DNA from 2 places in the Paenibacillus sp. SJS-P3 genome. Region 2 is predicted to be linked to the other one. Evidence: riboswitches for the same ligand, from Rfam matches in the RefSeq annotation. Region 2 holds a riboswitch; the other holds the start of a gene.

Region 1 (15,780 bases), 600 kb from region 2:
AATTCGGGCCTTATTTGCAACCCATGACCACTCTCGCTTCGCTCCAAGGCCCGATTCGGGCCTTATTTGCAACCCATGACCACTCTCGCTTCGCTCCAAGGCCCAATTCGGGCCTTATTTGCTACCCATGACCACTTTCGCTTCGCTCCAAGGCCCAATTCGGGCCTTATTTGCAACCCATGACCACTCTCGCTTCGCTCCAAGGACCGATTTGGGCCTTATTTGAAACCCATAACCACTTTTTCGGCACTCTAAGGGCTGCCGAGCAAGACTCGGCAGCCCCTTTTCCATTCCCCTATAGCTTGCCCCCAAAAAAGTCGACCGTTCCCTGAAAAGCTCAGCTCTTGCGCATCCTTGTCGAGAATCTGTTCCGCGAGCATCAAGCCATCTCTTCCCTGCTCATCCGTCAGCGGAGCGGCAAATGGTCAATGCCCTTTCACCCCGTTGCAATAGGCTGCGTTCAAAGAGAATCACGGGCTTCGCCAAGCCCGCGAACCCGCTCGCTGCAGCTCCCGGATCTCTCTCCAGGACAGAAGCTTGATCTTCTCCGTCTCCCACAACAGCCGGATGTCGCGGTCGATCAAAAGGCGGTACTCCATTTCCCTTTCGCGGAAGCAGGCTGTCGCGGCCTTCAGCTCCTCCGTCACCTGCGAAGGATGCAGCGTCAGCTGCGTGATTCCCGGTCTGAGGCCTCTTAGAATTTCAATCAGCTGCCGCTTGGCTTCTTCATAGCTGCCCGATGAACAATAGGGCAGTGAAACCATATCGTCGATGAGGACAATTCCTCTTCGCCGAGCCGAATCGATCCGCCTTTGAAATCTTTCCTTTTGCACCGAGCTGAAATAAGGCTGCTCCACGATTCCCAAAGGAAGGTTGAAAGGAAGCCCGTATCGGCAGCAAAGCTCAAATACAGGATCCAGAAAATCCCTGCCCGTATGGAGGCCAAGCACGCTTCCGGCATGGCTGTCCAGATGGGTCGGATCGATGCCTCCCTGTATGGCGCCCTGGATCTGGGCTTCCAACTCGAGCCTGACCTCCTCGGGATCGCCCTGCCGTTCCAGAAGCGAGATGTCGGCATGGAAAAATCCATCCTCATCGACCAAGCTGCGCAGCGCCCTCCCCCGATATACAGGAGCCTGAGGCGACGTCTCTCCGCTGGACAGCGTAAGATGGATGCCCGTATGGCTCCGGGCCTTAGGGCTGGCGGAGCCAACGGCTTCCTTGGCGGCAGCGCCTGTCATCATGAGGGATGCCGAAGTAATCGAGCTGCGGGCAAACAGATCCATGACGGCATCGTTCGTCCCTCGGGTCAGTCCAAAATCGTCGGCATTCACGATGAGCAGCCGGTCCTCTCTCGTCCAGTCCATCCTGGGCTTCATCCCGCTCCCGTCTTCAATCAGCGGGCGGAAAGGGCTTTCTCCGCCGCATCCACCGTATGCTTGAGCAGCATCGCGATCGTGACCGGACCTACGCCCGCGGGAACCGGCGTAATCGCGCTCGCTTTGAGGGCGCAGGCCTCGTAGTCGGCGTCGCCGACATTTCCTTCGTTGTAGCCGGCATCGAGAATGACGGCGCCTTCCTTGATCCATTCTCCCTGAATGAACTTCGGCTTGCCGACGGCCGCCACGACGATATCGCCAAGTCCGACAATCTCGTTCAGCCGCTGCGTCTTGGAGTGGCAGACGGTCACGGTCGCGTTGCGGTTCAGGAGCATGAGCGACACGGGCTTGCCAAGGATCGGGCTGCGTCCGACGACGACGGCATGCTTGCCCTCGATCGGAAGGCCGTAATAGTCGAGAATGGCGACGATGGCGGCAGGCGTGCAGGATGGATAGGCTGCGTAGCCGAAGGCGTTTTGCGCAAAACCGAGCGCCGTGACCCCGTCCACATCCTTGTCGATCGCGATGGCCTCGAAAGCCTCCCTCTCGTCAATCTGCTCCGGCACGGGATGCTGCAGCAGGATGCCGTGAACGGCAGGGTCCTCGTTCAATCCGCGGATCACGTCCACAAGCTCCCCTGTCGTCGTTTCCGAATCGAGATGGATCCTCTTGGACTCCATGCCGAGCTTCCGGCAGGCATTGCCCTTCATCCGGACATAGGTCTCGGAAGCCGGGTCGTCTCCCACCAGAATCGTAACCAGGCACGGCACGACTCCTTTGCCGGCTAGAGTCTCGACTCTTTTGGCCAACTGCTCCTTGATTTCCCCGGCCACTCGGGCCCCATCCAATATCAGCGTTTGCTCCGTCATTTCTGCAGCTCTCCTTTTTTTGTCCGCTTAAAAACGCAAAGAGGTAAGGGGTATCCCCCTTACCTCTGCCCAGGCGTACGGCTGCTGTATCCGTGCGCTCCCTCATGGTTGGACCCATGCTCCGCCAGTCACGCACAGTCGGAATTTACTTTTGATGATACTGAAATCAGGCAAGATTGTAAATGCATTTTCTGCGGCTGGCCTGATTGGCGTCCTCCCATTTAAGTTTCATTACAGGTAGCGGATCTAAGATAACGGCAACAACCTCTTGAAGGAGTGATCGGCCATGTTCCACCGGCGCAAAAAAACCAAAATCATTGCTATCATCGCGATGTCCCTCCTCATCCTCTCCACCATCCTGTACCGTCTGGCAGACCGCTATCTGATCGAGCATGCCGAAGTCGTCGTCGCCCCGAACAGCACCGCCGTCGGGCAGACGACGGCCGCTTCTTCCACGGCGCAAGTCCAGTCGGATGACTGGAACTACTCCGATGCGAACCGGACGATAAGCATCAAGAAAGTCCAGACCGGCTCCGGTTCCGATGCCGTCACTTACTTCGTGGCGGACGTGAAATTTGCCGACACCCCGAACGTGTTGACCGCCCTGGCCAAAAACACCTTCGGCACGAACATTACCGAAAACACGTCGGCGATCGCCGCGGCGAACAACGCCGTGCTGGCGATCAACGGCGACTATTACGGCTTCCGCAGCGATGGAGTGATCATCCGCAACGGCACCTTGTACCGGGACGAGCCGGCGCGCGACGGCCTGGCCCTGCTCGGCAACGGCACCCTGCAGACCTATGACGAGGAGCAGACCTCCTCGGCCGACCTGCTTGCCGAGGGAGCGACGAACACGTTCTCCTTCGGGCCGGTTCTCGTGAAGGACGGCGAGGTCGCAGGCGACTTCAGCAGCGTGCGCATCGACAGCAACTTCGGCAACCGTTCCATTCAAGACTCCAATCCGCGGACCGGAATCGGGATGATCGCTCCCAACCATCTGGTGTTTGTCGTGGTCGACGGAAGGAGCAGCGGCTACAGCCGCGGCATGACTCTCACCGAGTTCGCGGACTTGTTCAAGAAGCTCGGCGCCACCGAAGCCTACAATCTCGACGGAGGCGGATCGTCCACGATGTACTTCATGGGCCGGGTCGTGAACAATCCTCTCGGCAAGGGCAACGAGCGAGGCGTGAGCGACATTATCTATGTTCCCCAGTCCTGACAAGGAGGCAACCGATATGACCATCCTTATTCCCTCATACGAGCCTGACGAGCGCCTTCTCGCCCTTGTCGGCAGCCTGAAGGCAGTCAGTTCCGACCCGATCCTGGTCGTGGACGACGGCAGCGGCGAGCAATACCGGACGATCTTCGATTCCTTGGAGAAAACGGGCTGCACCGTGCTGACGCATCGGTCGAACGAAGGCAAAGGCAGCGCGCTCAAGACCGGCTTCGACTATGTGCGGCGGCAGGGCGGCGGCGAGGGCGTCGTCTGCGCCGACAGCGACGGGCAGCATCTGCCTGGAGATATTGTACGGATTACGGAAGCCGTCCGCGAGCATCGCCGCCATATCGTGCTCGGCAGCCGGCAATTCACCGGCAAGGTTCCCATGCGGAGCCGCTTCGGAAATTCGGCGACGCGAATGGTTTATGCCCTCGCGACAGGAAGGCCTGTCCAGGATACGCAGACCGGCCTGCGCGGGTATTCCTCCGACATGCTGGACTGGCTGTGCGAAGTGCCGGGCGAGCGCTTCGAATACGAGATGAACATGCTGCTTGATGCTCCCCAAGCCGGTTATGGCCTGGTCGAGGTGCCGATCGACACGGTCTATCTGGAAGACAACAAGTCCTCCCACTTTCGTCCGCTCGCCGATTCCGCCCGGATCTATTTTCCATTCCTGAAGTTCTGCGCGTCCTCCGGGTTCGCCGCGATCCTGGACTTCTCGCTGCTGCTCCTGCTTCAATGGCTGACGTCCAGCTTGCTCCTGTCGGTCATCGGAGCGCGGATATGCAGCTCCATCTTCAATTACACGATGAATCGCCGCATGGTTTTCCCCCATGGCAAAGAGGCCGCGATCACAAAATCGCTGCCCCGGTACTTCTCGCTCGTCATCGTGATCGTCTTGCTGAACTACGGCTTGATGCTCTTCTTCCATGCCAGCATCGGCATCCCGCTCGTCGCGGCCAAGCTGATGACGGAAGCCTCCCTGTTCCTCTTCAGCTATTGGTCGCAGCGGAGATTCGTGTATGACTGAACAATAAAATCGCCTCAAATATGACAGAATAGTGAACTATGTAAAAATATTTGATAAATTATACCATAAAAATACAATAAAGTCAAGTGTTGTTTTTCGCCACGTCCCGATGATACAACGGAATAGAGGTGATGATCATGGAATCAAAAAGCTTGACCGCACTTGTCAGCGCGTTCTCGCGCGCCTACCACGCCGAGCACAATCCGGTCAAAATCTTCGACGACCGGATCGCCAGGCAGCTGCTGACCGATGAAGAATACGACGGAATCTCCAGCAACATGTCGCAGGCGATCGCGTTCTTCCAGCCCGGGTTCTCAGGGACGCAGGAGCAAGCCCTCCGCAAGGTTGTCGACCATCAGCTTTCACCCACTCCGCTCGGCCGGGCGGCATTTGCCGAGCGGGCACTGGCTGCGGCCGCCGCGCTTGGAGCCAGGCAGTACCTCATCTTCGCCGCAGGCTACGATACGTTCGCCTATCGCCAGCCGGAATGGGCCTCCAAGCTCGAGATCTTCGAGCTCGACCATCCCGTTACGGCCGCCGACAAGCATGCACGCGTGTCCGCCCTGCATATGGACCGGCCTCCCAATCTTCATCACATCGCCGTCGACCTCCGCGAGCCGGATTGGCAGAGACATGTGCTGGCCTGCGCCGGGTTCAATCCCGATCGGCTCAGCTTCTGCAGCCTGCTGGGCATCAGCTATTACCTCGCCAAAGACGATTTCCGGCAGCTGTTGTCCGGCATCGTTTCCCTGCTTCCGGCCGGCAGCGGCATCGTCTTCGATTATCCTGATGAGCAGACATTCACTCCTCAGGCAGGCGAGCGGGTGCAGAAGCAGCTCATGATGACCGCGCGTGCGGGCGAGCCGATGCAGGCAGGCTACTCCTGCTCCGAGCTGGAGCGGATGCTCGAAGAGATGGGTTTGCGGATTGATCAGCATCTGAATCCGGAGGAAATTACCGAGCAGCTGTTTCACGCCTATAATGAGAGCCAGCCCGAGCACCCGATTACGGCCTTCGATCATGTGAACTATTGCTTGGCGGTCAAGAGGTAGCCTGAAGAGGGCCTGAAGAGGGCCTGAAGAGGGCCTGAAGAGGGCCGAAGAGGGCCTGAAGAGAGCCTGCATCTTTCCTGCATCTTTCCTGCATCTTTCCTGCATCCTTCCTGCATCCTTCCTGCATCTTTCCTGTCTCTCCCTGTGCCAGCAACAACCGGCATTCATGCCCTCTTTTGAAGCCGACAGCCCGCTCTCATTTGCAGGCTATCGGCTTCTTCCTCCATTTCGTCCTCCACTCGTCTTGCGGCCTACCGATTTTTCCCGTTACCGCCGATAACGAGAAGAAGGCATCAGATGAATAGAGTGAAGAGGGTGGGAACGAATGAACCGCAATCAAACCGCTTGGAAACCTCGCGAATGGATGCCGAGGACGACGGCCGCCTTCTGCGCATGCGCCCTGGCCGCAGGCATGCTGGCCGTATGGCCGCAGACAGCCGAAGCCGCAGACAGCATAGGGAAGACAACCGCCGCGAGAACGAAGGAAGAGATCGTCGAGAAATGGATGCAGAGCTACCTGCCCATGAAGCGGTCCTTTGCCTATATGAGCGGGAACGACATTTACGAGCAATTGCCGAGTCTGACAGCTCCTTTCCAGGAAGGCAAATTAAAAGCCGAGTATATCGAAGACGGAGTGCGGGCGACGAATTTCGTCCGTTATTTGGCCGGAGTCCCCGATGACGTGCAGCCGGACTGGACCCTGCATCGGCAGCAGCAGAGCGCATCGCTGATCAACGCCCTGAACGATCAGCTCAGCCACTCTCCGGCCAAGCCGGCCGGGATGGAGGAGGGACCGTACAAGCTGGGTTATGCAGGAGCAAGCAGCAGCAACCTCTATATGGGCAGCCCGACGCTGTACAGCAGCGTCCTCGGCTACATGTCGGACAGCGATCCAAGCAATATCGACCGGGTCGGCCACCGCAGATGGATCCTGAATCCGGCGATGACCCGGACGATGTTCGGCTATGTCCGGGCAGTCGAGACGGGCGGTTACGGGTCGCCGTACTCCTCCATGTACGTTTTTGACAAAGGAAGGACCGCTGGCAGCGTCGATTATGATTTCATCGGCTGGCCGGCAGCAGGTTATTTCCCGTCCGAAGCCTTCTCGCCCTCGGACGCCTGGTCGGTATCGCTGAACACGGACCGGTACGACAAAAACGACACGGACTCCATCACCGTAACGGTGACCCGGCAAGAAGACGGCCGGAAATGGACGCTGGACAAGTCGGATACGGACAAGTCCGGCGAATACTTCCGTGTCGACAAAGGCGGTTACGGCGGCATTCCGGTCTGCATTATCTTCCGTCCGGACGGAATATCGGACTTCAAAGAGGACGACCGCTTCCACGTGCGCATAGACGGCCTCCGCTCCAAAGCCAGTCCGGAAACGTCGATCGAATATGATACCGTCTTCTTCCGGATGACGGAAATGAAACGGTTCGGCAGCGATGCGGTCGCGCTTGCACCGGGCGAGAGCGTCCCGCTGCGCCTCTATTCAACGGGGGAAGGCGCTGTGGCAGGCGGAATGGCGGGACAGCTGGAATCGAGCGAGCCGTCCGTCGCGTCGGTGGATTCCTCCGGCGTCTTGCGCGGCTTGAAGGCGGGCGCTGCTTATATCCGCTACAGCAACTATTTGGGACAGGAGAACTCGCTCTACGTCACCGTGCGGCCGGCAGCGCCGGGCGACACCCCGAGCGGCTGGGCGAAGGAAGCCTATGCGAAGGCGAAGGGCGCCGGTCTCATCCCCTATTCCCTGGACACGCAGTACCAGACGCCGATCCGCCGCATAGATTTCGTGCGCATGCTCGTCGGGGTTTATGAAAACACCACGGGAAGCAGCCTTCCGGCAGACCGGAAGCCGTTTCAGGATACGAGCGACTCCAACGTCTCCAAGGCGGTGTCTGCCGGACTGATCAGCGGCGTCTCCCCGACCGAGTTCGCTCCCTTGGCGAAGATTACCCGCCAGGAGGCCGCGGCCCTGCTGACCCGGCTGGAGAGCAAGCTGGCAAGCGTTGCCGGAAAGCCGCCGGGATCCGCCGCTCCAACCGGCGCGTTCGCAGATGACGAGGCGATCGCCTCGTGGGCGAAGGCGGACGTATACCGCTCCGTCGGTCTCGGCCTGATGCAGGGCGTCGGCCAGAACCGCTTCAACCCGATGGGCAATCTGACGGTGGAGCAGTCGATTCAGATTTTCCAGAGAACGTTCGAGCGATTCGCGGGAGAGTAGGCCCGCTGCCCGGGCTTCAGGCTCCAGATTCAGCATGAAAGCGCTAAGGGACACCTCGCAGGGTGTCCTTTTCGGTCTTTCCGGTCGTAAGCACGATTGAAGCCTCGCTTCTATCCGGCTTCGGCCATCTCCCGGAGGGAACCTCGGCTCTCTACATCCCGAGGGCGCTCGGACTTAACGATGCTGTACGCGGCAGGATACGCTGTCCTCGTGGCTCTTTTCGCCGCCATCCTGACCGATAGCAGCAAGACGATCGGATTTCAGCATCATTTTATTTCGTCTTGAATCGATTCTGTATTGGCCGGCTTGGGCACTTGCTTCTCGCTCTTTTCGACCATGTACGATTATTCCATCTTCAAGCAAATAGGCGATATAGGCGCTCCCCGCATCGACAGCGGCGATCTGCCGGCCATGCTGCTCGTGCCCTCGGAATTCACTCGGCAAACAGCCGCCCCCGGCTCTCTTCGTATAAAACTCTTTAGTCTAAATTACCCCTTGATCCTACTGGGAATATATTCAACCATATTTTACGAGGGAAAGATTTAATCCGCTCCAAACCTAAACATTAAATCCCTACTACGATTGAGGAGTGATGGTGGTTGAAGACGAACGAACATACAAATGAACCTGTGAGAGGTCGCTATTTGTAACCCTTACACCTCTCATTAGGCCATGGGAGGCAACCGGAAATGATGTCGCTAAAAAACATGGTACGGGGAACGGAAAACGATTCCTCGGCCAAACAACTGATTTCATGCTGGGAGCATGATGCCAACACGCTGACGTTTTGGAGAGCAAGCAGCAATTTTGTCTACTTGTCTGAAAGAAACGGCGTTCGGCAATTTCTACGGTATATCCATGAAGAGGACAACAGTCTCGAGAATATTCGGGCAGAGCTTGATTTCATCCTGTATCTGATATCGTCCGGCTATCCGGCTGCCGCTCCTGTCCTATCCCGATACGGCAACTGGATCGAAACGATCCGGACGGCAGATGGATCGTACTTCGGCGTTGTATTTGAACAAGCCAAGGGAAACCATATTCCGCTAGATCTCATGACGGATCGGCATGCCGAAGAGTGGGGAAGGTCGCTTGCTTCGCTGCATCTTTTATCCGAGTCTTATTCGGCCGTGTCGAAATCCCGACAAAGCTGGATGGACGCCCTAAACTTCATCGCCTCCGTATTGCAGCGGCATCCCTCGGAGGAAATGGCCCGGCACGAGCTAGAACGCATCCGTGAACAGCTCTCCAAGCTTCCGACTGAAGAGAGACATATGGGCTTGATTCATTATGACTTCGAAACGGACAATATTTTTTATGACGAAGAGGAATCCCGCTTTTCCGTCATCGATTTTGACGATGCCATGATCCACTGGTACGGGATGGATGCAGCATCGGCCCTGAGCGATCTGGCGGAGCAAGAGGATGCCGGCGCCCAGCGGAAAATCGAGCATTTTCTAATCGGGTATCGGTCCATTAAACCGTTGGATGAACGCTGTGTGCAGACGTTCCCTCTTTTTCAAAGGTTTGCAGACCTGTATGCGTTCGCACGTCTCCTCCGCAGCGTGGAGAATATGGATATCCATCGCTCGCCCGAGTGGGCTCTTCAGCTTCGGATCAAGCTCTTGAAGGCGTGCGATCGGCTGCGGTACCGCTTGAGGCCGACAGTAGAACTGCGACCCATCGATCCAAATAACTGGTACGCTTGCACCCAGCTTGAAGTCACGGACGAGCAGAAGGACGTATTTCCTGTACCTGCGGTCTATTGGCTCGCTGAGTCCGCCTATTGCGGGTTCACTCCTCTCGCGATGTACACGGATGAACAACTCGCGGGATTCGCGGTGTACGCTATCGATCCCTCTGACGGAAGCTGCTGGATCATGGCTTTTATGCTGGATCGCAAGTTCCAAGGAAGAGGGCTTGGACGCTCCGGAATGAAAGAGCTCATGCGATATATCGAGGAGAAGCAATTGGGCGGCACGATCAAGCTCGGTCATCGGCCCGACAACATGCGGGCATCCGGCCTTTATGCTTCTCTCGGCTTTGCAGAGGTGAGCCGGGATGAGCGCGAAGTGGTGCGGGAATGGAGATTCCAGCCATGATCATTCCGTGCAGGGGAAGCAGCAAACTCTCTCTGGAAAACAGTAACCATTTTCAAATTCCCGACGTCTGATGGATGAGGTGATCCTAGGATGAATCGGAACGTCAACTACGCCGCAGCTTCGCTCCTGACGCTAGTGCTCGCCGCAGGCTGCGGTGCCGATCAAGAAGCGCCGCGCAGCCGCCAGCCCGCTTCGGAATCCACGGTGCAGCTTGCGGCCTCGCCGCCTGCAGGAGCAGCATCTCCCCGACCAACTGCACCAGGCCCTTCTCCAGATGCGCCTGCCGCCTCCGAGTCGCTGTTCCCGGATGGAATCATGCCTGATTATGACGGTTCGGGCCGAAGCTTCATGGTGGACGGGCAGGAAACGCAGACCAAGCTGCTCAGCGATTCCCTCACTCCGATTGCCGTGTTCGTTCCGGTTGCGCTTGAGGAGTTCGAGGAAGGAAAGGGAAAGGCGTGGGGAACCTCGTATCATCGGAACCATCTGCTCTTTCGCTCTGGTTCCATGGCCTTAAAGACCTCCGAACAGGATCCGTTATGGATCAAGTACAAGGAATATAAGGGAACGGTCCGCGACCGGGAAACGTCCGTCGATTATTTTGCCTTCACGGCGCATGGCAAGCCTTATACCGCAGAGATTCGGACGGCGATAGAATATCGGGAGCGGATGCTCCCGATATTCACGAAGATGCTTGAGAACGCTCAATTTCTGGAGAAGAAAAAGCTGCCCAAGCCCGGTGTATACGTCACACGCCCCAAGCTGAGCGGCAAGGGAACCGAGCAGATGACAGATGCCGTCATGGATTGCCTGAACGGCTGGGCAACGGGAGACCGGAAGCTTTTCAGCTCCTCCCTTTATTCTCCGCAGACGGCGGAAGCCTTCGATTTTCTTTTGTACGCCGATATTCAATACCGCTTCGACTTCCTATCCTACGAAGGGCAGCCCGCGGATACAAAGAGGATCGATTACGCCTTCACTTATCAGGCCATTCACTCCAACGGTTACCTGACGATGGGCAGCGGCCTCATCTCGCTGCTCAAGAATAAACAAGGCGAGTGGAAAGTGGCGACGATTGATTAACGAGGAACCGCAGACATCAAGAACCCGCGCCGGACGCGGGTTCTTGATGCTGGAGCCGGATTCCGGAGAGACCTTCTCCGCATTTTGGAATGATCCCGATTCATGCATTCGGAAGTTTCCCATTCACCGCAAGCGTTTAGTTGCTTTTTCGATAAAATGCCTCTACCAGCCTTCACTGCAGGGAACAAGTCCGGCCTGTATTACGGATCAACGGCTGAATATGGTGGCATGGAACAGGGCTGCAAGCCTCATTTACGGGAATTGCGAGAAGATGTCGGCGCGCGAATGAAATACGGTATGGCGGACGTTTACTTCGCCTTATGTAAGGCAATTGCTTCAAGAAAACTGGGAAGCTCATGCCCGGCACCGTCTCGCTCATTTTCGCGCCAGCTGCGGAAAGTTCGCCGGCGATCCTTGGTGGATGGAGTTCGCCGGCACCTCTTCCGCTGCCGCGGAAATCTCCTGGATATTTCTGTTCATAAATTCACTTGATGACAGGAAAAAAAAGTGATTAAATAAAATAGACTGACCAGTCTTTTTTGTGAGGGCAACAACAATCGTTTCTAATGGGAGGCTTTTGCATGGAACTGAAATCCCTCGATCCAAACATTCGGACAGCTGTCGACCAGTATAAAGCATTGGAAGAGAAGATCGCTCATCTAGGCATGATTTCGAGTCTGGTCGGATGGGATCAGAAGGTGACCGCTCCCAAGAAAGGGAGAGACTTGTTCGCCAAAGCAATCGGGACGTTCAGAACGGAACAGTTCAAATTATCCGTATCGGAAGAGATGGGCTCTCTGCTCCGAATCCTGTCTGCTCCTGAGGTAAAGGCTGAACTGGACGAAATCACGCAGGCGCAGATTCGGGATCGCACCGAGGAATATGAGCGCTTCAAGAAAATCCCCGAAGAGATGTACCGCGATTATGTCGTCCTCACCTCCAAAGCCAACGATGCCTGGGAAGAAGCCAGAGAGACGAGCGACTTCTCCCTCTTCCAGCCTTATTTGGAGAAGATCGTTGACTATAACCGCAAAATGGCTGAAATTTTCGGCTATGATCAGCATCCTTATGACGCTCTCCTGCATGAATTCGAGCCGGGTTTAAGCGTGGCGGTACTGGATCCGTTGTTCGCCAAGCTGAGAGAGAGCAGCGTGGGCTTGCTGGAGAGGATCAACAGCTCCGGCAACAAGCCTTCGACAGCCGTCTTCGAGCAAGCATTCGAGGTTGATCAGCAGAAAAAATTCAATCACTACTTCCTTCCGATCCTCGGCTTCGATATGAACGCGGGACGGCTGGACGAGACGGTTCATCCGTTCGCCCTGTCCATAAACACCGGGGATGTCCGAATTACGACCCGATATCTCAAGAATAATGTGCGTTCTGCGGTATTCGGGACGATTCACGAGGCAGGACATGGCATTTATGAGCAGAACATCGATCCGCGCTTCAAAGAAACCGCTCTGTCCAGCGGAGCATCCTTCGGCATCCACGAGTCGCAGTCCCGCTTCCTGGAAAATATGATCGGCCGCAGCGAGTCGTTCTGGACATATTTCTATCCCAAGCTCCAGGAACACTTCCCGAAGCAGCTGGAAGACGTAAGCCAGCATGACTTCTACCGGGCGATCAACAGCGTGCAGCCTACGATGATCCGAGTGGAAGCGGATGAGCTGACGTACAACCTTCATATCATGATCCGGTATGAGATCGAGAAGGCGCTGATCAACGGAGACATCGAGGTGGCGGAGCTGCCGGCGATCTGGAACGAGAAGATGCAGGAATACCTCGGCATTACGCCTGCCAACGATACGGAAGGCGTCCTGCAGGATGTCCACTGGTCCTTTGGCGGCTTCGGCTACTTCCCTTCCTACTCCCTCGGGAACTTGTACGCAGCCCAGCTGCTGAATACGATTCTGCGCGAGAAGCCCGACTTCTATGCCGACATCGAAGCCGGCCGCTTCGAAGGCATCCAGGAATGGCTGAAGGATAAGATTCATCGTCACGGCAAGCTCTATACGCCGGAGCAGCTTATCCGCCAGGTCACAGGCGAAGATCTGAAGGCCGACTATCTGGTGGACTACCTGGAAGAGAAGTACAGCCGCATCTACGGTCTCTAGCTCAGGCGCAGCCGCGCGGCAAGCAGCGGCATATTAATTCAACAAGGAAAGATGAAGGATGGAGGATCCATGAGGGATTCCTCCATCTTTCTTTGTTAGGTCTGCATTAAAACAGAGCCCGAATGGAAAATACGTTCCGTAAGGCGCATATTAACCGATTGAACCAAAATTATGCCCATTACTTCAGGTGCCATTTACTTGGATATACTTAGCAACTTAGAACGTGTGGGAGACCAATGCAAAAACATCGCCCAACATATTCTCTATGGAGAATAGGACGGGACGCAGCGGGAAAAATATTGTAAAAAATAAGGGGGTGGGCGCATGGCAACCCTTCCTGATGGGACGTCTTTGCCCAGAATCGGTCAAGGTACGTGGTATATGGGGGATGATCCGTCCAAAAAAAATGAAGAGCTTCGCACGTTAAGACGCGGTGTGGAGCTTGGATTGAACCTGATCGATTCGGCTGAAATGTATGGCGACGGCAGATCCGAGTCCTTGGTTGGAGAAGCGATCGAAGGGATACGAGATCAAGTGTTTCTGGTATCCAAAGTGTACCCGCACAACGCGGGACTGAATCGCATCGCCGGCAGCTGCGAACAAAGCTTGAAGCGGTTAAAGACGGACCGCCTCGACCTTTATCTTCTTCACTGGAGAGGAAGCATTCCTCTAAGCGAAACGGTAGAAGCGATGGAGCAGTTGGTCGAAGCGGGGAAAATTTTGCGATGGGGCGTCTCGAACCTGGACACGGAAGATATGAAGGAACTGTTCGACGCGGCGCGAGGGACGCATTGCATGGTCGATCAGGTGCTGTATCATCTCGGTTCCCGCGGCGTAGAATACGACCTGCTTCCTTGGTTGAGAGAGCGAAAAATCCCGATGATGGCCTACAGTCCGCTCGCCCAGGCGGGCACATTACGAAGAGGGTTGGTTGAGCATCCAGTGGTTAAGGAGATTGCCGATCGACATGGCGTGAAGCCGCTTCAGATTCTCTTGGCTTGGTGCATTAGAAGCGGTGACGTGATTGCCATTCCTAAGGCGTCGACAGCAGCGCATGTGGAAGAGAATGCGGAGGCGGAACGTATTAAGCTTACCGAGGAAGACTTGGGGATGTTAGATGAGGCGTTCCCCAAACCGACTGGAAAGGTTCAGCTCGACATTATTTAAGAAAGCCTTCACATGAAAGTTCCCGCAGATTAGACTTGTTTGATGGATTCCCGAATTTTCAAACCGCTGCTTTTCCGTCCGTTTCGACAACTTCAGCACATCTCTCCATGTTCTCTCTTATCGTACATGCGGCACGATGAGCGGAGGAGCAGCGGCTTTTCTTTATTCCAGGGATTATCGATATATCTTGGTCTATGGCCGAATTGATTCCACTTCGGTTTCGCCAGCTCCTCCGACACAGAAAAAATATTAGACCCCGTCAGGGTGACTGGTACGCATATTAGAGAAGAACTCCTTCCTATGATCGTATGACGTATTTTTTGTAATTGGTTTGTTTGTGCCACTAACCACGCTATTTCCCGGGATTTGGGTGTTTGCCCGTTCCGCCTCTCCACCAGATTATCCTCACCTCCTAATCCGATATGGATGGAGCTTATCCGTTCCGGATATCCGGCTTGAAACGTTGACCCCTGTCCTGTTCCCCTGATTCTTACAACTTGAATCACTCAATCAAGCCTGACAGCTCTTCAGCCGTCTGCGGCATCCGTCTGCAGGAGGAGCCCAAAATCCGGCCCCGGCATCAAGCCAGCCACGCTTGTCTGTTCTACTATATGGACGAGGAGCGTGGTCGAAAATGAAAACGGAAGGTCTTTTAAACATTCGCGGCAAAAATATATATGTCACCTGTTCAGGGGATCCGAAATCACCGGCTTTGCTGTACTTGCATGGAGGTCCCGGAATAGGCGCGTACGACTTTGAGTTGTTCCAGGCGCACCGCCTTTCCGGCTCCGTCTACCTGATCACATTCGATCAGCGGGGGTGTCTTCGTTCGGATTCGCTGTTCGAAGAAGAAGCCTTGTCCCTGCATGATTTGGCGGAGGACTGTGAAGCGCTCCGTTCCGAGCTCGACATTCCGAAATGGTCCGTCCTCGGCCACTCCTTTGGTGGCTATCTCGCATTATATTATGCGACCTTATATCCGCAGTCGATCGAGACCGTAATCTTTGAGTCTCCGACGTTTGATTACGCTCTGTCGGCCCGTTCGTTAATGAGGGGCGCCGCGAAGGAATATGAGAAGCTGGGACAACCGGAACGTGCGGCTGCGTGCCGGAATGCGGCGGACAAGGAGTACGGCACGCCTGCCCAAATCATGCAGGCTTGCTTCGGCTACGCGCTAAGCGGTCTGGGAGATCAGCGTGAGAATCTTTATACTTACGGACCGGATAAGCTGTTTTTCGACCGGGTGATTGCAGAGTCGCCGTTTCCTCAAAGCAATTGGGGCAAACAGCAACAATTTCAGAGCAAGCTTCATGCGGAGGATGAAATCGGACGGTCCATCTTGCCGCTTCTCTCTTCCATAAAATGCCCGGCCTTGCTGCTTAAGGGAAAGCATGATCACGTCACATGCGACAGGCATGTCGACGCTTTTTTGAACTGCATACCGAACGGCCGACTTCAGATTTTCGAATACAGCGGCCATATGCCACGATACGAGCAGCCTGAGTTTTATGCCGAAACCGTTGCCCGATTTGTTC
Region 2 (15,780 bases):
AAGAGCAAAGTCGGCACGGGCGACCGCAGCGAGCGGATCCGCACGTACAACTTCCCGCAAAGCCGCGTGACCGATCACCGTATCGGCCTCACGCTGCATCGCCTGGATTCCGTCATGAACGGCGACATGGGCGACATCGTCAATTCCCTGTCGCTCGCCGAGCAGGCCGAGCTGCTGGAGCGCGAAAATCTCGCCTAAGCGGGATTGAGGCGGCTTTGGCTGCGGATTGCAATTGCAGCTTTAGCATCGGAATTGCAGTGCAAAGCGCATCGCGGCACAAAGCGCAGTGCACATGGCATCGCAGCATGCACAGCGCATCGTGGCACACAGCGCATCGCAGTGTACATGGCATCGCAGCATGCACAGTGGCCAACATACGCCCCAAGCCCGCCGATCGGGATGGGGCTTTTTTTCATCAATGCGCAGGTCATCACCCTTCAGGAGGCTCGAAAACATGAGCGATAACGATCAAGGCCGGGCAGCGGAGCTTTTCCGCCAAGAAGCAGGGACTTCGATCCAGGCCGCCCGCAAGCTGGCTGAAGCCTATCTGGACCGCTGCGGCGTGGAGGAAGCGGGGGACAACGCCTCCCTTTTGCTTCAGCATCTGCTCGGCTTGAACCGGGCGGAGCTGCTGCGCGACGGCCGGGAGGCGTTCCCGCCGGAGCGGCTGGCGGCTTGGGAGGAAGCCATCACCCGCAAGGGGCGGGGAGAACCCGCACAGTATATAGCCGGGGAGCAGTGGTTCTACGGCCGGCCGTTCGCCGTCACGCCGGCCGTGCTGATTCCGCGCCCCGAGACGGAGCTGCTCGTGGAGGCGGTGCTGGAGGCGGCGGACCGGCTGTGGCCGCATGCGGCAGGTTCGGCTGCCGCGGCCGGGGCATTGCCGGGCAGCGCCAAGCCTGCCGCATCCACTTTGCGGTCTGCCGGCCTGGAAGCGACGGCCGCCGCTGCTGCGCCTGTCGTCCTCGACGTCGGCACGGGCAGCGGCGCGATCGCCGTCACGTTGGCCGCGGAGCGCCCGGCATGGCGGGTGCACGCCTCCGATCTGTCTCCGGAGGCGCTGCGTACAGCCGAGTGCAACGCTCTCCGTCTCGGAGCTGCGCTGAGCGCGTTTATAGAGGGAGACCTGCTCCAGCCGTTTCTGGCTTCCGGCGGGGGAAGCATGGAGGGACTCGAAGTCGACGTTCTTGTGTCTAATCCCCCCTATATTCCGGCCGGCGATTTGCCGGGACTGCAGCGGGAAGTGAGGGAGTTCGAGCCGAGGCTTGCCCTCGACGGCGGGGAGGACGGCCTCAATCCGTATCGCGCGATGGCGGAGCAGCTCAAATCTTTGACGCGGCTTCCGTCGGTCGTGGGCTTCGAGCTGGGCATCGGACAAGCCCGGCAGGTCGCTGCGCTGCTTGAGGAAATCGGGCATTGGGACGACATCTCGATCGTGACCGATTATGGCGGCATCGAGCGCCATGTCGTTGCAGTCAGGACGATAGGCTCTGAAATGTAGAAGCCGATGCCATTTCCATGCGATCAGGGACGGAGCTGCCGCGCTGCAGCTCTGCCTTGCGTCCGGTGCTGCGGGAGTCGAGCGCTGATCATGACGCCGATCCTGCGGCTGATGCAGGAGGGTGCTGCCGCACGGGGAGATGGCAATCCGGACAGAATGCTTGGTTGCAGAGAACGGCCTTCGCAACCGAGGCTTAGGTTATAAATGGCTAGGAAAGGGCGGCTCGGGCTGTCTTCGGCACCTTGCCTCCTCGTTACAGGCCAGCCTTCCCCGATTCAAGCCCTTTTAATCTCGCAATCTTCGAAATTCAGATTCGCAGGCAAGGTATAGAAGAGCAGAGAGCGGACATACTGGAGCATAGAGACGTTCCGGAACGCAAGCGGCGGTGCCGACGGGTGCCCGAGAGGAGCTTGTGCAATGTCCGTTCATTCCTATACTTCGGTGTCCCGCCCTTATCCGTCCGCAGCTTCCCGTCCTTATTCGGCATCAGCCCATTCGTACCGGTTCCCGTTCCGCCTGTCCTACCTGTACCTCATCGTCTGTGTCGCCTTTCTGATGATGAGCTGGGAAAATGTCCGCAACGACGCCGCTCTGGCGCAAAGCTCCATTCCAAGCGAGGCCATCCGGCTGCGCATCCTCGCCAACTCGGATTCCGCCGTCGACCAGGCTACGAAGCGCGTCGTGCGCGATGCCGTCGTGCAGGCGATGAACGGCTGGGCCGCAGGGCCTCAGACGATCGAAGAAGCCCGTGCCACGCTGCATTCCCGCATGGGGGAAATCGAAGGCGTCGTAGCCCGCACGCTGCAGGATCGCGGATTCTACTACAGCTACAAAGCCGAGCTCGGCCAAGTGGCTTTCCCCACTAAAGTCTACGGCGAGCAGGTTTATCCGGCAGGCGACTATGAAGCGCTCCTTATCACCCTTGGCGAAGGAAAAGGCCAGAACTGGTGGTGCGTCCTTTTCCCTCCGCTATGCTTCCTGGACTCATCGTCCGGCGACGCGGCTCCGAAGGCAGAGGCTGCTGCTGCGGTCGCGGACAGCAAGCCGGACCGGCTGTCGAAGGCCGATGCCGGCAAATCAGCCTCGGCCAATGCTCCTGCAGAGGCAGGACAAGCCCCAGAAGCGAAGTTTTTCATCTGGGAGCTGATCGAGTCGTTCTTCTCCTTCCTGCGCGGACTCTTTGCCTGATGGGCCGGGCGGGAGCTACTCGGCGTCCGAGAAAGAATGAAAGAGGCGCCTTTGGCGGACAACGATGTCCGTTCAGCCGGAGTCCGTCTCTGCTGCCGGATGGCGCGCCATCCAAGCGGCTTGATATCTACGTTCACCCCTTATCAATGACGATGGGATCTGCCTGCCGGCGGACGCGAGCAGTCTTTGCAAGGGGTGTTTTCATTTCCTGCCCGCATGGACGGAAGGCATCGGAAGGTTGGTAACGCGGCGGCGCGAGAGGTATACTGTAGCTATATCGCCGGGGGCTTCCGCGGCAATCCCGGATGAGAAGGAATGGAACCGAATGACGACGACAAGCACGATTTATTGGAGAAGCGGAGCGGCGGGAGCTGTTTCGGCAAAAGAATTGCAGGAAGCTGCCGATCTGCTGCGTTCCGGCGGAACGGTGGCCTTTCCGACGGAAACGGTGTACGGCCTCGGCGCGGATGCCCGCAGCACGGCGGCGGTAGAAAGCGTGTTTCAAGCGAAAGGGAGGCCATCCGACAATCCGCTGATCGTCCATATCGCCGATGAGCGGCAGCTGGAAGGGCTCGCTGCAAGCCTGACGGAGACGGAGCGCGGCTTGATGAGGTCCTTCTGGCCCGGTCCGCTGACTCTCGTGCTCCCGGCGCTTCCGGATGCCGTATCGCCGCGCGTGACGGCGGGGCTGGATACCGTCGCGGTCCGCATGCCGGACCACCCGCTGGCGCTGGCTCTGATCCGCGAAGCGGGCTGTCCCGTCGCGGCGCCGAGCGCGAACCGCTCGGGCCGTCCAAGCCCGACTGCTGCCTCGCATGTGCTGGAGGATCTGGCCGGACGGATCGGCGGCGTGCTGGACGGCGGAGCGACCGGAGTCGGGCTGGAGTCGACAGTTGTCGAGGCTATCGGAGAGCGGTCGGTCCGCATCCTGCGGCCCGGCGGCGTAACGCCGGAGCAGCTGCGGGCGGCGGGGTACGCCGTCGAGTTCGATGCCGGAGCCGGCATCCCGGCCCTTGGGCAGCCGGCGTCCCGGATGGCGGTCTCCGAGACCGCTGCTTCCCAGCCGACGGCGCCCCGCTCGCCCGGCATGAAATACGCCCACTATGCGCCGCGCGGGGAGATGACCCTCGTATCCGGTTCGCCGGAAGCGGTGAGCGCATATATCCAAGCCGAGGCCGATGCGGCGTCTGCGCTGGGGCTTCGCACCGGCATTCTCGCCTACGAGGAGACGGCGGCTTCCTACCGGGCCGATGCTGTCCTAGCCTGCGGCTCTCTCGGGAAGCTGGAAAGCGCCGCCCGATCGCTCTATTCCGTTCTGCGAGAGTTCGACGAGCTTGGCGCCGAGCGGATTTGGGCCGAAGCCTGCCCGTCGGAAGGCATCGGTCTTGCTCTGCTTAACCGGCTGGCCAAGGCCGCCGGCGGCAGGCAGGTCGATGCGGGCTAAAGGCAGCTCCATCTGCGGGCCGACCTCAGCTTCACCTACTTTTCCTGATTCTTCATCGGCTATCGGACATAGGATCCGTTATTTCGTGCAAATCGTGCGTTAAAATAATTTTAACGGACATAGGATCCGCTATTTCAAGGAAAGACATAGGAAACAGCGGGTTTCTGCACAAATAGCGGAACGTATGTCCGATAATTGCAAGGAAACCGGCTTTGGGGCGAAATAGCGGAACGTATGTCCGATAAAACGGTGGGTTCCCCGCTATGTGCTGAAATCGAAGGGCTACCAACGCAATAATCCCTGCTGCTCGTATGGCTGCAGTCCATGCGTCAGACCTCGTCCCGCTCTGCGAGCCAGGTCCTGCGCGTCTGCTCGTCCCGCTCTGCGAGCCAGGTCCTGCGCGTCTGCTCGTCCCGCTCTGCGAGCCAGGTCCTGCGCGTCTGCTCGTCCCGCTCTGCGAGCCAGGTCCTGCGCGTCTGCTCGTCCCGCTCTGCGAGCCAGGTCCTGCGCGTCTGCTCGTCCCGCTCTGCGAGCCAGGTCCTGCGCGTCTGCTCGTCCCCCGCTCTGCGAGCCAGGTCCTGCTCGTCTGCTCGTCCCGCTCTCCGGGACAGGTCATATTCTCTCTCCTTGTCCGCATAAGCTGGATAGAACAAGCCAGCGTAGGTAAGGAGAGATTGCGCAAATGTTGGAAGCGGGACTGCATGAAGGACAGCTGCTCACTTTATTGATCATGGCGCTAGCTCTCGGGATGGATGCCTTTTCGCTGGGAGTCGGCATCGGAATGAGAGGCATCCGGATCCGGGACATCTTGAAGCTGAGTCTGATTATCGGCATTTTCCATGTCGTCATGCCGCTTCTGGGCTTGTACACGGGCCATTACATGAGCTTTCTGCTTGGTCACGTGGCGACGGCCGCGGCGGGAATCCTGCTCATTCTGCTCGGCAGCCATATGCTTCTCGCCGCTTGGAGAGGCGATGGCGAATCGCCGTCCTTCACGGACCACCGGACCGCGGGAGGCATGCTGCTGTTCGCTCTGAGCGTCAGTGTCGATTCCTTCTCCGTCGGAATTTCGCTGGGGATGTTCGCGGCCGACCTGATTCTCACCATCCTGCTGTTCGGAATGGCCGGAGGGCTGATGTCGGTAGCCGGACTGCTGGCCGGCCGGCGCATCGGGAGAAGCATGGGGAGCTACGGGGAAGCGGCGGGCGGGGCGATTTTACTTACTTTCGGCATCCTCTTCCTGCTGTAGGGATATCCCGGCGGCAGGGGAAGCCGCTCAAGGGAAAAGGAGAGGGAGTCCATGCGCATCTTGTTTGTCTGTACCGGAAACACTTGCCGTTCCCCGATGGCAGAGGCATTCCTGAGGGAGCTCTCGGTTGAGAGGGGGCTGCGGCTTGAAGTCCGCTCAGCGGGAGTATCGACCGTGGACGGATTGCCTGTATCGCGCTATGCGCTTCAGGTGCTGGAGAATAACGGCATCGCTCATAAGGGCGCATCGACGCCTGCGAGCGAAAGCCTGCTTGAATGGGCCGATCTCGTGCTGACGATGACTTCCTCCCATAAGCAAGCGCTTCTGAGGTATTGGCCGGGAGCTTCCGGAAAAGTCCATACCTTGAAAGAATACGCCTCACCGGGACAGGTTGGAGCGGCCGGAGAGCTGGACAGGCACTATAGCGAACGAATGATCGCCCAGTCGCTTGGCCGCCGTCCCGACGACGCTGTGGAACGGCGGATCCGGGAGCTGGAACGGCAGCTTCCCCTTCCGGACATCGCCGATCCGTACGGAGGCTCCTACGAGGATTACGCCCGCTGCGCGGAGGAAATCCGCGAGGCGCTGTTGAGCTTGCTGGAGCGTCCGGAATTCCAATCCGGATCATCCGAAAGGAATGAAGGATAGCGGGATCGGCGCGGCAGCGCGCCTTTTTTTCGGATCGCATTCATTGGGAAAAAGAGGCCTTGCAGAAGGCTTATCCATCATTGACTTTCCCTTTTCGTGTAAGCTATGATGAAAGCAAGAAACACGGTTTCCGGTGTAACTGGCGACGAAGTGGGAATAACCACGATGGAGCATCGGAACATACGGCCGGTCGCCTGGGCAGAGAGCAAGCACGCAATCTTTTTTGCGCGCGTTGCTCTCTTTGTCATTTTGGGTAGTCTCGTCTAAAAGGCCTTCGGTCCGGTATAATAGAACCGAAACGGTGAACTTGTCCTTTCTTCCGGGAGCCGCTTGCAGCGGAGACGGAAAAGGGGCTGAGACAGGAGGATGCTGGGATGACGAATGGATCGAAGCCGGAGGCGGCAATAACCGCCGGGGTCGAAACGCTTGTGCGCGAGCTCGCTGGCGGCGGATGCCTGCGGGAAGGACAGCTGCTCGTTATCGGAGTCAGCACGAGCGAGGTGCTCGGCAGGCATATCGGCACCTCGGGCAGCACGGATGCGGCAGCGGCGATATTTGCCGGCGTGGAGGCGGCGCGCAAGGAGATCGGCTTCACGCCGGTGTACCAGTGCTGCGAGCATTTGAACCGGGCGCTCGTTCTGGAGCGTGCCGTTGCCGAGAGGCTCGGACTGGAGCAAGTCGCCGCCGTGCCGGTGCCTGGCGCCGGCGGCTCGATGGCCGCTTATGCCTACCGTCACCTGGCGGATGCTTGCCTCGTGGAGACGGTGCAGGCTCATGCCGGCATCGATATCGGCGAAACGCTCATCGGCATGCATTTGCGCCGGGTCGCCGTGCCTCTGCGTCCTTCCCTGAAGCAGATCGGCGAAGCGCGTGTGACGATGGCGTTCACTCGGCCGAAGCTGATCGGAGGCTCCCGCGCCGTCTACGAGCTGCCGCCTCGGGATGATTTGTCCGGCTCTGCCGGAAGCTGCGACTGAAAGGCGAGCCTATCTTAAGCACTGATGTTCTAAGCTCTGAAGAACGAATGGTTTAAACACTGATGTTCTAAACACTGATGTTCTAATCACTGATGTTCTAATCATTGATGTTTTAATCACTGATGTTCTAATCATTGATGTTCCAATCACTGATGTTCCAATCACTGATGTTCTAATCACTGATGCATCCATTATGAGGGAGGACTTGATCCAACATGGAAAATCTCCGCAAGCAGGATCCTGAAGTATTGAAGGCAATGGGGCTCGAGCTGCAGCGCCAACGCGACAACATCGAGCTGATCGCATCGGAAAACATCGTCAGCGAAGCCGTCCTTGAAGCGATGGGCAGCGTTCTGACGAACAAATACGCTGAAGGCTATCCGGGCAAGCGCTACTATGGCGGCTGCGAGCATGTCGACATCGTGGAAGACATCGCGCGCGACCGCGCGAAGGAGCTATTCGGCGCCGAGCACGCCAACGTCCAGCCGCATTCCGGCGCTCAGGCCAACATGGCGGTTTACCTGGCTGCCCTTAAGCCTGGCGACACGGTTCTCGGCATGAACCTGGCCCATGGCGGCCATCTGACGCACGGCAGCCCAGTCAACGCATCCGGCCTTTACTATAACTTCGTCGCATACGGCGTCGAGGAAGACACGTTCACGATCGACTACGACAACCTCCGCAAGGCGGCCTTCAAGCATCGTCCGCGCATGATCGTAGCCGGAGCGAGCGCTTATCCGCGCATCATCGACTTCGAGAAGATCGGCCAGATCGCCAAGGATGTCGGCGCGCTCTTCTTCGTCGACATGGCGCATATCGCCGGCATGGTGGCCGCCGGCCTGCACCCGAGCCCGGTGCCGCACGCGCATTTCGTGACGACAACGACGCACAAGACGCTGCGCGGACCGCGCGGCGGCCTGATCCTCACGACCAAAGCCTGGGCGGCCGCCATCGACAAGGCGGTCTTCCCGGGATCGCAGGGCGGTCCTCTGATGCACATCATCGCGGCCAAAGCCGTGGCATTGGGCGAGGCTCTGCAGCCTGAATTCAAAACCTACGCCAAAAACGTCATCGACAACGCGAAGGTGCTGGCCGATTCCCTGTCTGGCAAAGGCCTGAACATCGTCTCCGGCGGCACGGACAACCACCTCATGCTGCTCGACACCCGCAACCTGAACATCACGGGCAAGGAAGCCGAGCATGTGCTTGATTCCGTCGGCATCACGGTGAACAAAAACGCCATCCCGTTCGATCCGACCAGCCCGTTCGTTACGAGCGGCATCCGGATCGGAACGCCGGCCGCGACTTCGCGCGGCATGGACGCGGACGCGATGCGCACGATCGCAGACGTCATCGACATGACCCTCCGCAGTCCGAAGGACGAGGCCGTCCTGGCCAAGGCCAGCGCCATCGTACGCGAGCTTACGGGCCGCTTCCCGCTCTATACCGATATCAAGTATTAATAGGCAAGAAACCCCCGTCCGGCGATTCTCCGCTGAACGGGGGTTTCTTTGCGTGGACAGCCGTTCAGCCGCCTTGCCCTGAGAGCCGAACGTAGTTTATCCTCCGTATGCCTGCGATGGAACCGGGTGCGGATCCGGCCGGCCAGCCTTGGAAATACGGAAGCAAGGAGACGGGGACTAAGCCTGCCTGGAGCCATCTGCTTCCGCAGCGATATTTAGCCTTCTACAATGCTTGATGCGCTCGCTCTTGGGGAATGCTATAATAGTTGGGATTATGCTCCGATGCTGTCGGAGAAAAGCAAATTTTAGCGAAATTCAGGAGGGCAACCCCCATGGGCAATCTGGTCATATGCGACCATCCGCTTATCCAGCACAAGCTGACGTATATTCGGGACAAAGACACCAAGACCAAAGACTTCCGCGAGCTTGTCGACGAAGTAGCCACGCTGATGGCCTATGAGATCACGAGGGAAATGCCCCTGGACACGATCCGGGTGGAGACTCCCGTCGCCGTGGCCGAATCCAAAGTACTGTCCGGCAGGATGCTCGGCATCGTGCCTATTCTGCGCGCCGGCCTGGGCATGGTCGACGGCATCCTCAAGCTGATTCCGGCCGCCAAGGTAGGGCATATCGGCCTCTCACGCGACCATGACACGCTGCTGCCGACGGAATATTACATCAATCTTCCTACAGACGCGACGGAGCGGCTGCTCATCGTCGTCGACCCGATGCTGGCGACCGGCGGCTCGGCCAACGCCGCCATCGAAGCGCTCAAGAAGCGCGGCTGCACCCAGCTCAAGCTGATGGTGCTGATCGCTTCTCCGGAAGGGATTCGCGCCATTCAGGAAGCGCATCCCGAGATCGACATTTACGCCGCGGCCGTGGACGAGAAGCTCAACGAGAAGGGCTACATCATTCCGGGCCTGGGCGACGCCGGCGACCGGATGTTCGGAACGAAGTAAGGGGGAAAACCGCATGGAGAAACTGAAAGTGATGACCGTCTTCGGCACGAGGCCGGAGGCGGTCAAGATGGCTCCGCTTGTGCTGGAGCTGCAGAAGCATTCGGAGCAGATCGAGCCGATCGTCTGCGTGACGGCCCAGCACCGCCAGATTCTGGACCAGGTGTTGGAGCTGTTCCGCATCAAGCCGGACTATGATCTCAACGTCATGAAGGACCGCCAGACGCTGACGGAGACGACCGTCCGCGTGCTGGAGGGAATCGAGCCCGTGCTGAAGGAAGCCCGTCCGGATATCGTGCTCGTGCACGGAGACACGCAGACGACGTTCCTGGCCAGCTACGCTTCGTTCCTGCAGCAGATCCAGGTGGGCCATGTCGAAGCGGGCCTGCGCACCTGGAACAAGATGTCCCCGTATCCGGAGGAGATGAACCGCCAGCTGGCCGGCGTTCTGTCGGACGTGCACTTCGCGCCGACGGACTGGTCCGCAGGCAATCTGCGCCGGGAGAGCAAGCCGGAATCCGCGATCTATGTGACCGGCAATACGGCGACGGACGTCTTCCAGTATACGGTGGATCCGGAATTCACCCACCCGATGCTGGACTGGGCTGCAGGCAAGCGCCTCATTCTGATGACCGCCCACCGGCGCGAATCGCTAGGCGAGCCGCATCGCAACATCTTCCGCGCCGTCAAGCGCATCGCTGATGAGTTCGACGACATCGCCATCGTGTACGCCGTGCACCCGAATCCCGCCGTGCGCGAGCCGGCGCAGGAGCTTCTGGGCAATCATCCGCGGATCAAGCTGATCGAGCCGCTGGACGTGTTCGAGATTCACAATTTCTTCCCGCATACGTATCTGCTGCTCACCGACTCCGGCGGCATGCAGGAGGAAGCTCCTTCCTTCGGCATTCCGACGCTGGTGCTGCGCGACACGACCGAGCGGCCGGAAGGGATCGAGGCCGGAACGCTGGAGCTGGTCGGCACGGACGAGACCCGCGTCTACGAGCGGACTCGCGTGCTGCTTACCGACCAGGGAACGTATGAGCGCATGAGCCAAGCGGCCAATCCGTACGGAGACGGGGCTGCGTCGGAGAGAATCGTCGCCGCAATCCTGCATCATTTTGGCAGAGGCGAAAGACCTGATCCGTTCACACAACGTTCATAGTTTTCGGGGGAAGAGCGTCAACTCCAACAACGGCACAGCATACAGTTCAACTGTATGGTTTGCCAAAGCGAAAAATCCCGTCATTTCAAGGTTTTTTTGCCCAAGTTCACGGAAAGTTTGCTATTATCAAAATTGACAAACCTTCTATCGCTTGGATAAAATAATGAGGGTTGATTGGGGACGAACCATGGCCAAAAAGGGCAAGGGAGAAGACCCGCTGAAGGCGCTTGCTCTAGTAGGCGCGCTCGGCATCGATATGGCGGTATGCACGTACATCGGTTATTGGCTGGCAGCCCGTTACGGAGGAACTCCAGGCTGGATCAGCATCGGAGTGTTCGCCGGACTGGCGGCAGGTATTGTTTCCGTCATCTTTATCGTCAAAAAGGTTCTGGAGGACAGCAATGAATGAAGTGCTCAAGATGACCAAGTCTGTGGTCATGCTGCTCGCAGCCGCGCTTCTGCTGATCTGGGCGCTTCTGCCGGATTGGCGCGCGATTGCCGCAGGCTGCCTGCTTGGCATCGCAGCAGGATCGTTCAACGCCTTCCTTCTGCGCAGGCGGGTCGCGTGGATCGGGGTCATGGCTTCCGGGGAGTCTCCCCGAAGAGCAGGCACCGGTATGGCAGGACGGCTCGCGATGGTGCTGCTCGTCGTCATGATCTGCTATCGCAAGCCGGAGGTTTTCAATCTGCCTTCAGCCCTGGCTTCATGCTTTGCGGTGCCCTTTGTTATACTGGTATGCGCTTTCTTAGTCAATCGCCGGCAAAGCCGTGGAAAGGGGTGAAACAATAAGGTATGCATAAATTTCCGGTCTACACCTGGAATGGAATTGAATTCGACATCGCGGCCATCATGGCGATCGCCATCTCCGTTCTCGTCACCTTTGTGTTGGTCAAGCTATTGACCCGTAAGCTGTCGGTCGCCAATCCATCGAAGGCACAGAACTTTATGGAATGGGCAGTTGATTTCGTCCACTCCACGATCGCCAGCACGATGCCGCTGAATCGGGTCCGCCCCTTTCTGAGCCTCGGCTTGACGCTCATCCTGTTCATCTTCATCTCCAACCTGCTGGGACTGCCGCTCAACATCGTGACCCATGTCCATGAGCCGATGTTCGGCATCACGGCTGACGACATCGCGCACGGACATGCAGAGTTGGCCTGGTGGAAGTCGCCTACGGCGGATCTCTCCGTGACAGCTGGGCTCGCGCTCATTGTCTTCCTGCTGGTCCATTTCCTGGGCATGAAGCTGAACACCAAGCATTATTTCCAACATTACTTCAAGCCTTACCCGATCTTCTTCCCGCTGAACATCATCGAGACGATCGCCAAGCCGGTTACTCTGGCTCTTCGACTCTTTGCGAACATCTTCGCGGGCGAGGTTCTGATCTCCACGATCATCATGCTGGGCTTTATCGGTACGCCGTTCATGATCGTCTGGCAGGGCTTCAGCATTTTCGTAGGCGCCATCCAGGCGTTCCTGTTCACGATCCTCACCATGGTGTACATTTCGCAAGCCTCCATTCATGACGAAGATGGTGCGCATTGATCCACAGCAGTCCATACTGATTCCGAGGACGTCCCGCACGGCCCTGGTAGGTATTGAAATAATTACATCAATCACCCAATTTAGAGGAGGATTTTAAACAATGGAAGTATTGGCAGCAGCTATCGCAGTTGGTCTCGGCGCAGTAGGCGCAGGCGTAGGTAACGGTCTTATCGTCAGCAAAACGGTAGAAGGCATCTCCCGTCAGCCAGAAGCAGCAAGCAAGCTTCAAACAACAATGTTCATCGGCGTAGGTATCGTCGAAGTCGTGCCGATCATCGGCGTCGTTATCGGCTTCCTCGCATTCTTCAGCGCCTAATACCAGCAAATTTTTGCTGAATTCGATATGGCGGGGAAGGCCGTTGCCCTCCACGCCATCGTTTTAACCAAGCCGATGCAGCGGGCAGGCCTCTGGGCTTGCGCCGCCTTCTGCTTAGCCTGTGGATTGCAGCTGCCTGCTAGAGTCGGCAGCATGCGTCCATGCAGGTTCGAACGCGATTTGGATGTGGGAAAGGAGTGCCGTTATGGATTTTAAATGGACGTCTTTTGTTATCGCAATGGGCGCGTTCCTCATTCTATACTGGCTGCTGAACAGGTACGCCTTCAAGCCACTGTTCGCGGTCATGGAACAGCGCCGCCAAATGGTACTTGAGCAGATGAATGCGGCCGAGAACAGCCGCAAGGAAGCTTCCGCCGAAATGGAAGCCCAGAAGCAAGCTCTGGCGCAAGCGCGCCAAGAAGCAAACGATATCATCGAAAAGGCTCGGATCACGAGCACGAAGCAGGCCGACAGCATCATCGACACGGCCCGTTCCGAAGCATCCCGCCTCAAAGACGATGCCGTCCGCGACATCGAGAGCGAGAAGAACAAAGCCATCGCTTCCCTGCGCAGCGAAGTCGGCAGCATGTCCGTCGCGATTGCATCCAAGATCGTCGAGAAGCAAATCGACGAGAAATCGCAGGAGCAAATTGTTGACAACTACCTCAAAGAGGTAGGAAGCAAATGAGCCGCGACACGGTAATCGCAAAACGTTACGCGCAGGCGCTGTACGATGTTGCGAGCACGCAAAACCTGGTGGCGGAAGTGCGCCAGCAGCTTGAGCTGATTGCCGGAGCCTTGGCATCCGACGGAGACGTATCCCGTTTCCTGTCGACGCCTGGAATCGAGCCGTCGGTCAAGCTGGACATCATCAAAAAAGCAATCGGGGACCGCGTGTCCTCTATTGTTCTGAATACGGTCACGCTCCTGATCGAACGGGGCCGTCAGTCGGCGGTCGGCAGCGTCAGTGAAGCCTATGGCCGAATTGCCGACGAAGCCTCCGGCGAATCGCGCGCGACCGTTTATACGGCGGTCGCGCTCAGCGAAGCCGAGCTCGCGAAGGTGCTCCAGCAATTCGGAGTTATCTCGGGGCGGCGCATCATCGGCGAACAGGTCGTCGAGCCTTCCCTTCTGGGCGGCATCAAGGTCCGCATCGGAGACAAGATCTATGACGGATCCCTCTCCACCAAGCTGGATCGCCTGAGCAAGCAAATCAATTCCCAAGCACTGTAGACAGGGGTGAAGAAGTTGAGCATCAGACCTGATGAAATCAGCACGCTGATTAAGCAGCAGATTGAACAATATAAATCCGAGATCCAAGTCGACGAGGTCGGAACGGTTATCCAAGTCGGCGACGGCATCGCTCGCGTGCACGGCCTTGAGAACGCTATGGCCGGCGAGCTGCTCGAGTTCTCCAACGGCGTTGTAGGCATGGCGCTCAACCTTGAGGAGAGCAATGTCGGTGTCGTTATCCTTGGACCTTACACGGATATCCGTGAAGGCGACCAAGTGAAGCGCACGGGCCGCATCATGGAAGTACCTGTGGGCGACGCCCTTCTGGGCCGCGTTGTCAACGCTCTGGGCCAGCCGCTTGACGGCAACGGTCCGATCGCGACGACGGCTAGCCGTCCAATCGAATCGCCGGCACCGGGCGTCATGGCCCGTAAATCCGTATTCGAGCCCATGCAGACGGGCATCAAGGCGATCGACGCCATGATTCCGATCGGCCGCGGCCAGCGCGAGCTCATCATCGGCGACCGCCAAACGGGTAAAACGCAAATCGCGATCGACACGATCGTCAACCAAAAGGGCAACGGCGTGGTCTGCATCTACGTCGCTATCGGTCAAAAGCAATCCACGGTTCGTACGGTTGTCGAATCCCTCCGCCGCCAAGGCGCGCTGGATTACACGATCGTCGTAACGGCGAGCGCTTCCGAGCCGTCCCCGCTGCTTTACATCGCTCCTTACACAGGCTGCTCCATGGGCGAGTACTTCATGTACAACGGCAAGCATGTTCTCGTCATCTACGATGACCTGTCCAAGCAAGCCGCCGCTTACCGCGAGCTGTCCCTGCTGCTTCGCCGCCCACCGGGCCGGGAAGCATATCCGGGCGACGTCTTCTACCTGCACTCCCGTCTGCTGGAGCGCGCGGCCAAGCTGAACGACGAGCTCGGCGGCGGATCCCTTACGGCGCTTCCGTTCATCGAGACGCAAGCCGGGGATATCTCCGCTTACATCCCGACGAACGTCATCTCCATCACGGACGGACAGATCTTCCTGGAGGCCGACCTGTTCTACTCCGGCCAGCGTCCGGCTGTCAACGTCGGTAACTCCGTATCCCGCGTAGGCTCCTCCGCTCAAACGAAGGCGATGAAAAAGGTAGCCGGCACGCTGAAGCTTGACCTTGCCCAGTACCGCGAGCTGGCGGCATTCGCCCAATTCGGCTCCGATCTGGACAAAGTAACCAAGTCCCGCCTCGACCGCGGCGAGCGCACGCTGGAAATCCTGAAGCAAGGCATCAACCAGCCTATGCCTCTGGAGCGCCAGGTGGTCTCCCTGTTCGCGGTAACGCGCGGCCATGTGGATGATATCCCGGTTCAGGACGTCCGCCGCTTCGAGGGCGAGCTGCTGAGCTTCGTGGATGCCAACAAGCCGGAGATTCTGACTTCCATCCGCGATACCAAAGACCTCTCCTCCGACAACGAGAAAGCTCTTGTAGCTGCCATCCAGGACTTCAAGAAAGGCTTCTCCCGTTCGGTTTAATAGCAAGGAACGATGATGCCGGTCCCCGTGCCTGATTATGGGCATGGGGCCGATAAGTAAGGTGGTGAGTACTAATGGCAAAAGGCATGCGGGAGATCAAGCGCTCGCTCAAGAGCAAGCAGAATATGAAGCAGATCACCAAAGCGATGGAAATGGTCGCTGCGGCGAAGCTTCGCCGCGCGCAGGAGGCGGCATTGTCGGCCCGTCCTTACACGGACAAAATCCGCGAAGTCGTCTCCAGCATCGCCGCCGGCGCAGGCAGCATTCGTCATCCTATGCTGCAGTCGCGCGAGGTGAAGCGCACAGCTTACCTGATCGTGACGTCGGACCGCGGACTCGCTGGCGGTTACAACATCAACGTACTGCGCAAGCTGTCCAATACGATCGCCGAGAAGCACCGGTCCAAGGACGAGTACGAAATCCTCGTTGTCGGCCGCAAGGGCAGCGCCTACTTGACGCGCCGCAGCATGAACATCGCCGAGGAAGTGACGGGAATCTCCGACTCCCCGAAATACGGCGATATCAAGCCGGTTGCCTACAAAGCCGTTCAAGGCTTTGAGGAAG

The links. Region 2 has a riboswitch for ZMP and ZTP ahead of AC06G8_RS20865 (TIGR01440 family protein). Riboswitches for the same ligand answer to the same signal wherever they lie in the genome.
Region 1: it holds a riboswitch for ZMP and ZTP, as region 2 does, so the genes downstream of both, AC06G8_RS00855 (bifunctional 5,10-methylenetetrahydrofolate dehydrogenase/5,10-methenyltetrahydrofolate cyclohydrolase) here and AC06G8_RS20865 (TIGR01440 family protein) in region 2, are expected to answer to the same signal.

What each region holds. Positions count from the first base shown of each region.
Region 1 covers NZ_CM160043.1:169,933-185,712, reverse strand. The annotation lists gene AC06G8_RS00860 (polysaccharide deacetylase family protein) at 471-1,367, opposite strand; gene AC06G8_RS00855 (bifunctional 5,10-methylenetetrahydrofolate dehydrogenase/5,10-methenyltetrahydrofolate cyclohydrolase) at 1,397-2,248, opposite strand; ZMP/ZTP riboswitch at 2,309-2,390, opposite strand; gene AC06G8_RS00850 (phosphodiester glycosidase family protein) at 2,535-3,470, shown strand; gene AC06G8_RS00845 (GtrA family protein) at 3,487-4,500, shown strand; gene AC06G8_RS00840 (class I SAM-dependent methyltransferase) at 4,638-5,552, shown strand; gene AC06G8_RS00835 (S-layer homology domain-containing protein) at 5,878-7,779, shown strand; gene AC06G8_RS00830 (hypothetical protein) at 7,954-8,223, opposite strand; gene AC06G8_RS00825 (GNAT family N-acetyltransferase) at 8,469-9,881, shown strand; gene AC06G8_RS00820 (hypothetical protein) at 9,972-10,964, shown strand; partial or broken gene AC06G8_RS00815 (MmyB family transcriptional regulator) at 11,266-11,475, shown strand; gene AC06G8_RS00810 (carboxypeptidase M32) at 11,546-13,078, shown strand; gene AC06G8_RS00805 (PhoU domain-containing protein) at 13,250-13,354, shown strand; gene AC06G8_RS00800 (aldo/keto reductase) at 13,403-14,245, shown strand; gene AC06G8_RS00795 (alpha/beta fold hydrolase) at 14,880-15,780, shown strand, end outside.
Region 2 covers NZ_CM160043.1:4,551,255-4,567,034, reverse strand. The annotation lists gene prfA (peptide chain release factor 1) at 1-198, shown strand, start outside; gene prmC (peptide chain release factor N(5)-glutamine methyltransferase) at 455-1,501, shown strand; gene spoIIR (stage II sporulation protein R) at 1,919-2,689, shown strand; gene AC06G8_RS20885 (L-threonylcarbamoyladenylate synthase) at 3,015-4,133, shown strand; gene AC06G8_RS20880 (hypothetical protein) at 4,463-4,786, opposite strand; gene AC06G8_RS20875 (manganese efflux pump MntP) at 4,816-5,382, shown strand; gene AC06G8_RS20870 (low molecular weight protein arginine phosphatase) at 5,434-6,030, shown strand; ZMP/ZTP riboswitch at 6,156-6,237, shown strand; gene AC06G8_RS20865 (TIGR01440 family protein) at 6,405-7,007, shown strand; gene AC06G8_RS20860 (serine hydroxymethyltransferase) at 7,223-8,470, shown strand; gene upp (uracil phosphoribosyltransferase) at 8,803-9,432, shown strand; gene wecB (non-hydrolyzing UDP-N-acetylglucosamine 2-epimerase) at 9,446-10,591, shown strand; gene AC06G8_RS20845 (AtpZ/AtpI family protein) at 10,779-11,000, shown strand; gene AC06G8_RS20840 (ATP synthase subunit I) at 10,993-11,373, shown strand; gene atpB (F0F1 ATP synthase subunit A) at 11,385-12,137, shown strand; gene atpE (F0F1 ATP synthase subunit C) at 12,238-12,453, shown strand; gene atpF (F0F1 ATP synthase subunit B) at 12,659-13,141, shown strand; gene AC06G8_RS20820 (F0F1 ATP synthase subunit delta) at 13,138-13,686, shown strand; gene atpA (F0F1 ATP synthase subunit alpha) at 13,702-15,216, shown strand; gene atpG (ATP synthase F1 subunit gamma) at 15,291-15,780, shown strand, end outside.